2 regions of the Brevundimonas sp. NPDC055311 genome follow, and region 2 is predicted to be linked to the other one. Evidence: riboswitches for the same ligand, from Rfam matches in the RefSeq annotation. Region 2 holds a riboswitch; the other holds the start of a gene.
The links. A riboswitch is a leader RNA that binds a small molecule or an ion and turns the genes downstream of it on or off. The one in region 2 is predicted to bind glycine.

Region 1 (4,644 bases), on a different contig from region 2:
CGAACACATCCCCCTTCCAGCCCAGCGAGCCGTTCAGACGCCATTCCGGCACGCCCAGGCCGAAGGAGTAGCCCTGAGACTTGACGTACTGGATCTCGCTGACGCCGTCGTTGGTGGTCAGGCTGTTCACCCAGGTTCCGACCAGACGCGCCGTCACCCGACCCGACGCTTCAGGGAAGAAGCGGTCCAGCGGCGCCGCGTAGGAGATCTCGGCGTCCACGCCGTCGGTCTGGTACTCGGCCAGGTTCACATAGGTGGACATGGTGCGGACCAGGTCGCCCTGGGCGTTGCGTTCGATCTTGCTGCACAGGGCGGTGTTGCCGTTGAAGCAGCGGTTCACGAGGTCCTGCGGCGCGATGGTGGTGATCACGTCGTCGATCTTGATGTTGTAGTAGTCGAGCGACATGTTCAGGCCGGGGATCGACGGCGGCGCATAGGTGACGCCGATCGTCAGGGTGTCGGCCGTCTCTGGCGTCAGATCCGGATTGCCGCCGCCGTTGTTCAGCACATAGACGGTCTGGTTCTTGGCCGGATCGTTGATGTTGTTATAGCCGGTCGTCGTCTGGGTGTAGAGCTCCGACAGATTCGCCGAACGGATGTCGCGCGACTGGGTGATGCGGCCTCGGAAACCGGGGAAGAACTCATTGGTCGCCCCCACCTTCCAGGACCAGATCGAGCCGGTCGTGTCGTAATCGGAAATGCGCGCCGCCGCGTTGAACTCCAGATTGTTCAGAACGGGCAGGTCACGAACGACCGGGACCAGAACTTCGGCGAAGGCTTCCTTGACCGAGAACTCGCCCGACATGGCCGAGAAGCTGAAGGTCCGGAAAGCCTTGGCCGCGTCCAGTTCGCCGACGGTCTGGTCGATCGACTCCTTGCGCGCCTCGACGCCGAAGGCGACCGAGACATCACCGGCCGGCAGGGTGAAGGGCTCGCCGCGCAGACTGATCCCCCCGACATCCAGCTTGGTGGTCGAACGCTGCTGCGGCGTGCCGGTCACATAGTCCATGGCCGCCTGGCTGGGCGCGCCCAGACCGAACAGGTTTATCGGCACGCAGCCCGAGTTGGCGTTGGTCAGGGAGACGCGGCAGATCGCCTGCCCCGTCGCCGGATCCAGCACCGAGTCCACCGCCTGGGCGTATTCCGTCCTCAGCAGGAAGCCGGGAGTGTCGATGTTGTTCTCGAACTCTCCATGGCTGTAGTAGGCGCCCCAGCGCCAGGCGCCGCCGCCCAGTTCACCATCCAGCGCCAGGGTGGCCTGCGTCGTGACGCGTTCGAAGTCGATCCGCGGATAGGTCTCGGCGTTGAAGCGGCCCATCGTGAAGCTGGTCTCACCCGCCGCCGTCATGGCGTCACGCACCGCCGTCGGCAGAAAGGCGTTGTCGATGCTGATCTGCAGATCGCCGCGGTTATGGTCGCCGAACCAGATGTAGTCGTTCCACATCTTGGCGTGACGAATATCGGCGGTGAAACGCAGGGTGTCCGTCACGTCATAGGTGGCGCTGGCCATGGCGACGAAGCGCTGCTGGGGCGTGACCAGAGGGCTGAGATCGTCGTTGGACGGCCCTTCGCCGCCCACGGTCGACGTCCCGACCTGCTGGCCGAAATCGAAGTCGCGCAACGAACCGTCAGGATTGAAGGCCTTGCCCGACAGCACGCCCGACATGATCAGCCCCCCATAGGCGGCGTTGGCGAAGCCGACGTCCGGCACGGTGACGAAACGACCGGTGCCGTCATTGGTCGACACCTGCCCCCAGCGACCGATGCGCGGGCGTGAGGTCTTCGGCACCACGCCTTCATTGTCGAGGTATTCTGCGCCGATGACGAAGTGGCCCCGGCCCTCCAGGAAATCCGTCCCCCAGGCCGCCTCAAAACGCTTCTGCTCCGCGTCGTCGAAGGAGGAGATGCCGTATTCCGCGCCGATCTTGGCGCCGGTGAACCGACGATCGATACCGATGTTGACCACGCCCGCGACGGCGCCCGAGCCCCAAGCCGCTGAAGCGCCGCCAGTGACCACATCCGCGCTGCGCACCAGAATCGACGGAATGCTGTTCAGGTCATTCTCGCTCGACACACGGCGGCCGTCGATCAGCACCAGGGTGCGGCTGATGCCCAGGCCGCGCAGATCGACCGGCGCGTTGCCTGCGCCCGTGTTGGTGCCGGTGGTCTGCGGCGACGAAGTCGCGCGAAACTGCGGCATGTCGTTAAGGGCCGCTGCAATGTTCGGACGTGCGCCGACCGACAGATCTTCGGCCGTCAGACGCACGGTCGGCGTCGGCGCCTCGAACCCGGCGCGATCAATCCGCGAGGCGGTGACGACGATCTCATCGACCGCCGAGGGCCCTTCGTCCACAGGGACATCCTGGGCCATGGCGCCGCCGGCGCACGCGAGAAGCGCCAGGACGCTGCTGCATCCGGTCAAACGAGTATTGAATTTGGACAAGTCGAAGTTCCTCATGGCGACGGCGTCCCCTCCCAAGGACAAGAGACCAGCGGCGACTGACGCGCCTTTTGACCGCCCCCGCTGTCATCGGGCCTGAGAGTTTCGGGTCGCCCCTTGCTCCTTCGGCGAGGCGCACCCGAAGGCCGCCTTCTCTCCAGCGTTTCCCGCGCAGCACGGTCCTTTTGCCTGAGCGTTTCCGGGGCGGTTGCGCCTTCGGCGTCGGAGTTCGATCTCTCCCGCGCTGCAAAAACCAGTAGGAAACCGCCTCACAAAGCCTGTCAAATCGACATTTTTGGCAATTTTATTGCTTAGTTTGCATATACTACGCAAGCATACGCTAAGATTGTCCTTGCTCGACCTAATCGTGCGGCGAGGCGCGGGCCGCCTAGCGGCGCGGTGTCAGAAAGGTGACAGGAAGATGTCAGCAACCGCGCGCGAGAGTTATCCACAGGATTGCGCGATCGCCCATCATGGCGCGAAGGGATCGTCTGGCGCCTGTTCCGCTCCGACCATCGCTGTCCGCCACTGGGCGATCAAGCGCCGACGTCGTAACTGATCGAGGTTGGCCAGAAGACCAGGACCGACACGGATGGACCTCAGCCCGTGAGAAGCGGCGACATCCGCCATATCCACACGAACGGGGCCCGCGCCGGTCCGGCTGATGAGTTCCTGGCCTTCACGCGACAGAAGGAAGTCCAGAAACAGCCGCGCCGCCGCCGGGTGGCTGGCGTTGCGCGGAATAAAGGCGACGCGCGACACAGACAGTCGATAGTCCGACGGCACGATCACCGCCACCTCGTCATGATCCGCAGCAAAGCCGACCGCGAAGGAGCGATTGACGTTATAAGCGAACACCTTCCGGCCGTCGGCGATCTGGCCCAGCATTCTATGCCCCGATGTATCAAGGCGAGGCGCCGTACGGCCCAAGGCCTCCATCAACCGCCAAGCGTCTGGATAGGCCTGGATATCCGCAGACAACAACATCATGCCGACAGCGCTGCGCTCGACGTCATATAGGGTGGTCCGCCCGGCGAACACCTCGGGCTTCGTGCTCAGAAGACGCAGAAGCTCCGCGTGACTACGTGGCGCCGCGTCCGCAGGCAACAATCGACGGTTGTAGACGAAAACGATCGGGTCGGCGGTCAGGCCAAAGCCCTGACTCCGCCATATGGCGCCGTCGGGAAGACTGCGACGATGCGGTGAGCGATAGGTCTGGGCGTAGCCGTCATTGACCAGCTTGATCTGCTGATCCATCGCCGAGGACCAAACGAGATCGACCCCCGGTCGCCCTGCATCCGCCGTCGCCTTCACCTCCTCAGCGATCAGGGACGAGTTGCGATCCACGACCTGCACCTTGATCATCGGCCATCGGTCCTGAAAAGCGTCGATGACCGGCTGCATCATGCTGGTGTTCGTATAGACGACCAGGCACCCTTCGCGCTGCGCCCTCCAGCGGGTCAGCGGATCTGTGGCAGGCCCGTTCGGTTCGCGAACGCAGGTCGCGGTCGCCGCGACCGCCAGCACGACGAGAAGTCGTATCAAGCTCGCCGGCCAGTTCCACTTTGCGGCGCGCCGCTTTAGGTTCCGCAAAGTCACTCCCTCCCACCCAGCCGGTCGCCATGAAAATACTGGTCGTCGAAGATGACAAGGCGCTCAGGCATTCTCTCAAGGCCAGTCTGGAAGCCGCCGGCTTCACCGCCTGCTGCACCGAGTATGGCGCTGAAGCCCTGACCCTGGAGGCGAACGGGGGTTTCGACGCGGCCGTTCTGGACATCGGCCTGCCCGATATCGACGGCTTCGAGGTCTTGAGCGCGCTCCGACGCCGGGGCTCGACCACGCCCGTGCTGATGTTAACGGCGCGCGACGGGCTGACCGAGAGGGTGGCGGGATTGGATCTGGGGGCTGACGACTATCTGGTGAAACCCTTCGCCCCCGCCGAATTGGCGGCGCGGCTGCGGGCCATCGCACGCCGTCGCCAAGGACGAACCGCAGAGACCGTCATGATCGGCGCCATGACCTGTGACTGGGAAGCCGGACGCGTCATGGTCGGCGACCGCGACCTGGCCTTGCGTCCCCGCGAATGGGCGGCGTTGCGGGTATTGGCTTCCCGCGTCGGCCAGGTCGTGGACAGGGACATGCTTGCGGCGGAGGTCTTTCCCCAGGACGAGGCGCCCTCGCCCAATGCTTTAGAAGTGCATATC
Region 2 (4,644 bases):
GGCTATGTGAACGCGAACTATATCGAACTGGCCAAGGCGGTCGGCCTCACACGCGAACAGGTCGTGCAACTGGCGAAGAACAGCTTCGAGGGCAGCTTCCTCAGCGACGCCGACAAGGCCGCACGGATCGCCGAGGTCGAGGCCTACGCGGCGGCGAACTGAGCCCTACCTTCGTCATCCTCCGGCGAGCGGAGCGAGACCGGGGGACCCAGCGGCGCACGTGAGCGCGAAACAACCACGCGCTGGTGCTCGCGGCGAAGATCGCCTTCGGCGCCGCTGGGTCCCCCGGTCTGCACCGCTGCGCGGCTTGCCGGAGGATGACGAAGGGAGTGGTCAGCCGAGGAGCGACGCCGCCTCGATCTCCGCCACGCCCAGCGTCGCAAACCCGGCCTTGGCCGCCGTCGCCGTGTCCGGGGCGATGGCGCGACAGGCGTCTTCGATGACCACGGCCTCAAAGCCCTCGCGCACCGCGTCCTCGGCGGTGAAGCGCACGCAGTAGTCATAGGCCAGGCCGCACAGGAAGATGCGCTTCACCCCCAGATCGCGCAGCAGGCCCGCCAGACCCGTCGCCGTCCTGTGGTCGTTCTCATAGAAGCCGGAATAGGAATCGACCGCCGGGTTGTAGCCCTTGCGGACCACGGCCAGCGCCTTGGTCACGGCAGGCGCCGCGTCGGGGTGGAAATCCGCCCCCGGCGTGCCCTGCACGCAATGATCCGGCCACAGCATCTGGGGGCCATAGGCCACCTCGATCTGCGTGAAGGGCGCCGCGCCCGCGTGGTTGGAGGCGAAGCTGATCTGGTCCGGCGTGTGCCAGTCCTGGGTGGCGACGACGGTGGCGAACCGCTCGGCCAGCCGATTGATCAGGGGCATGATCGCCGCCCCGCCCTGAACCGCCAGGGCGCCGCCCTCGCAGAAATCGTTCTGGGCGTCGATGACAAGGAGCGCATCTGTGGCGGCGATCTGCATGGCGTCAGGCCGCCGCGATCTGGTCGACTTCGTTGGCCGAGCCGAGGACGACCGGCACCCGTTGGTGCAGCTCGGTCGGGGTCACGTCCATGATGGCCTGTTTGCCGTCGGTGGTGGATTTGCCGCCCGCCTGTTCGACCAGGAAGGACATGGGGTTGCCCTCATACATCAGGCGCAGCTTGCCCGGCTTGTTCGGCTCGCGCTTGTCCCACGGATAGAGGAAGACGCCGCCGCGCATCAGGATGCGGTGCACGTCAGCCACCATGGCGGCGACCCAGCGCATGTTGAAGTTCTTGCCGCGCGGGCCGTCGGCGCCCTTCAGGCAGCCGTCGACATAGCGCTGGACGCTCTCGGCCCAGTGGCGCTGGTTCGACATGTTGATGGCGAACTCTTTCGTATCGGCCGGAATGCGCACGTTCTCATGCGTCATCAGCCACCGGCCGTCCGGCGCCAGGGTGAAGCCCGCCACGCCTTTGCCCGTCGTCAGCACCAGCATGGCCTGACCGGCGTAGACGGCATAAAGCGCCGCGACCTGATGGCGGCCCGATTGCAGGAAGTCGGCCTCGCTCGGCTGGACCGACGGCGCCTTCAGCACCGAGACGATGGTGCCGACCGGCGCATTGATGTCGATATTGGACGAGCCGTCCAGCGGATCGAACAGCACCAGATATTCGCCCGCCGCGTTCGCCGAGGGCTGCATCGCAGCCTTTTCCTCGGACGCCACCCCCGCCACGGCCGGGCAGGCCAGCAGGGCCTCGGTCAGCAGATCGTCGGCGATGACGTCCAGCTTCTTCTGCTCTTCGTCCTGCACATTGACGGCGCCCGACGCGCCCAGGGCGCCGACCAGGGCGCCGCCCGCCACCACCTGGCGGATCTCGACGCAGGCGGCGGCCGCCGTAGTCAGCGTCTCGACCAGACCCTGCGGCAGGTCGAGGGAAGCGAGGTGGGCGGCGAGATCGGTGCGGGCGGTCATGACGTCCTTCAAATCCTGTGGGCGAAGCGCGGTTCCGCCCCCTCATGGCCCTTAGGATCGACGGCGGCAAGTCCGGCGCCGCTTGACTCTGCGCCGGAGTCGAGGCCTTAGGTCGAACGCTCTCGCGGGAGAGATCGGGTCCGTTCGCGGCGCCCGGAGCCGAAGGCGCAACCGCCCCGGAAACGCTCAGGCAAAAGGACCGCGAAAGCGCACGGACGCTGGAAAGTCGCCGAAGGACGGAGGGTCCCGACGCGCGCCGACGGAGCAAGGCCGAACCTTTTCGGGAACGGTCGGAATCTCTCAGGCTTCAGGACAGCGGGGGCGCAACGACGGCGAAGCTATCGCCGCAACCTGCGACCCGGAGGCGACGCCATGAGCGATCAGGCCCTTAAGACTACCCCCCTCAACGCCGCGCACCGCGCGCTTGGCGCCCGCATGGTCGGCTTCGGCGGCTATGACATGCCGGTCCAGTATGAAGGCGTGCTGGCCGAGCACCGCTGGACCCGCGAGCACGCCGGCCTGTTCGATGTCTCCCACATGGGCCAGGCGCGCATCACCGGCGCCGACGCCATCGCGCAGTTCGAGCGCTTCGTCCCCGGCGACTATGCGATCGTGAAGCCCGGCAAGCAGAAATACACCCTGCTGCTGAACGAACAGGGCGGCGTCATGGACGATCTGATGGCGGGCAAGCCTTTCGAGGACGGCCTCTACATCGTCGTCAACGCGGGCAACAAGGATGCGGACTTCGCCTTCCTGAACGCCCATCTGTCGGGCGACGCCAAGCTGGAGGTGCTGGACCGCGCCCTGCTGGCCATCCAGGGGCCTGAAGCGGCCGAGGTCATGGCCGCCCATTCGGCGGAACTGGCCGACATGGGCTTCATGGACTGCCGCGCTATCCGCCTGTTCGACGAGGACTGCATCGTCTCGCGCTCGGGCTATACCGGTGAGGACGGCTATGAGATTTCAGTTCCGGCCGCCGCCGCAGAGCGCGTGTGGGGCCTGCTGCTGTCGGACGCGCGGGTGAAGCCGGTCGGCCTGGGCGCGCGCGACTCCTTGCGTCTGGAAGCCGGTCTGCCGCTGCACGGCCACGATGTCGACGCAACGATCACCCCGGTCGAGGCGGGGCTGACCTTCGCCCTGTCCAAGTCGCGCAAGGAACGCGCCGACTTCGCCGGCGCCGAGACCATTCTGAAACAACTGGCCGACGGCCCGGCCCGCGTCCGCGTCGGCCTGCACGTCAAGGAAGGCGCTCCCGCCCGCGAAGGCGCCGAGATCGCCGACATGGACGGCGCCGTGATCGGCAAGGTCACCTCGGGCGGCCCCTCGCCGACGCTGGGACACAACATCGCCATGGGCTATGTGCCGCCGGCCTTCGCCGAGCTGGGCGCGGAACTGAAGGTTCTGGTGCGCGGCCGCCCGGCCGCCGCCGAAGTCGTCGCCACGCCTTTCGTGGCGACCCGCTACTACCGCAAGCCGAAATAAGACCGTCACCCTCGGGCTTGACCCGAGGGCCGGGCGGCCCGCCGCTCGACGCTGGAAGTTCTAGACCAACCGCCCGCTCCAGGGCTCGATCCTCGGGTCAAGCCCGAGGATGACGACAAAAGGGAAGACCAAGATGAAGTTCACCAAGGATCACGAATGGGTTCGCCTCGACGGCGACGTCGCAACGGTCGGCATCTCCAAGCACGCCGCTGACGCCCTGGGCGACGTGGTGTTCGTCGAGACGCCGGAAGCCGGCAAGACCGTCTCGGTCGGCGACAGCTTCGCCGTCGTGGAATCGGTCAAGGCCGCCTCGGACGTCTACGCCCCCATCGCGGGCAAAGTGATCGAGGGCAACGCCGCCCTGGCCGACGCCCCGGAAACCGTCAACGCCGATCCCGAAGGCGAAGGCTGGTTCGCCAAGATCAAGGTGTCCGACGCCTCGGTGCTGGACGGCCTGATGGATCAGGCCGCCTACGACGCCTACCTGACCACCCTCTAAAGGTCTCCCCTCTCCGCTCATCCCCGCGGAAGCGGGGACCCAGTTCCTTGGGGTCAAGCAGCGGTGTTTGAAGCTTAAACCTGGGTCCCCGCTTCCGCGGGGATGAGCGGAATATAGAATGCGCTACCTCCCCCTGACGCCCGACGACCGTGAGGCCATGCTGGCCGCCATCGGCGCCAAATCCATCGACGACCTGTTCATCGACGTGCCGCAGGCCGCGCGCCGCGACGGCTTCGTAGACCTGCCCCGCGTGGCGGGCGAGCTGGAGGTCGAACGCGCCCTCTCGGCCATGGCGAGCAAGAACGCCACGGCGGGCGCCGTGCCCTTCTTCTGCGGCGCCGGGGCCTATAAGCACCACGTCCCGGCCACGGTGGACCATGTGATCCAGCGGTCGGAGTTCCTGACCAGCTACACCCCCTATCAGCCGGAAATCGCCCAAGGGACCCTGCAGTACCTGTACGAGTTCCAGACCCAGGTCGCGAACCTGACCGGCATGGAAGTCGCCAACGCCTCCCTCTATGACGGCTCGACCGCCATGGCCGAGGGCGTGCTGATGGCCACCCGCGTCACTCGCCGCAACAAAGCCGTCATCTCGGGCGGGGTCCACCCCCACTACGTCAAGGCGACCGAGACCGTGGTCCACGCCGTCGGCGTCGAGACCGAGGCTTTGGCGCCCGCCGTCGACGCCGAAGACGCCGTCATCGCCGCCATCGACAAGGACACG

Region 1: another riboswitch for glycine. It lies ahead of ACWIDZ_RS11380 (TonB-dependent receptor domain-containing protein); the one in region 2 lies ahead of gcvT (glycine cleavage system aminomethyltransferase GcvT).

What each region holds. Positions count from the first base shown of each region.
Region 1 is NZ_JBSHMV010000003.1:76,407-81,050, reverse strand. Features, by position in the region: gene ACWIDZ_RS11380 (TonB-dependent receptor domain-containing protein) at 1-2,371, opposite strand, end outside; glycine riboswitch at 2,523-2,603, opposite strand; glycine riboswitch at 2,608-2,692, opposite strand; gene ACWIDZ_RS11375 (ABC transporter substrate-binding protein) at 2,912-3,985, opposite strand; gene ACWIDZ_RS11370 (response regulator) at 4,006-4,644, shown strand, end outside.
Region 2 is NZ_JBSHMV010000002.1:809,756-814,399, reverse strand. Features, by position in the region: gene ACWIDZ_RS09710 (adenosine deaminase) at 1-162, shown strand, start outside; gene pncA (bifunctional nicotinamidase/pyrazinamidase) at 334-966, opposite strand; gene ACWIDZ_RS09700 (class 1 fructose-bisphosphatase) at 971-1,939, opposite strand; glycine riboswitch at 2,055-2,151, shown strand; gene gcvT (glycine cleavage system aminomethyltransferase GcvT) at 2,312-3,421, shown strand; gene gcvH (glycine cleavage system protein GcvH) at 3,555-3,920, shown strand; gene gcvPA (aminomethyl-transferring glycine dehydrogenase subunit GcvPA) at 4,039-4,644, shown strand, end outside.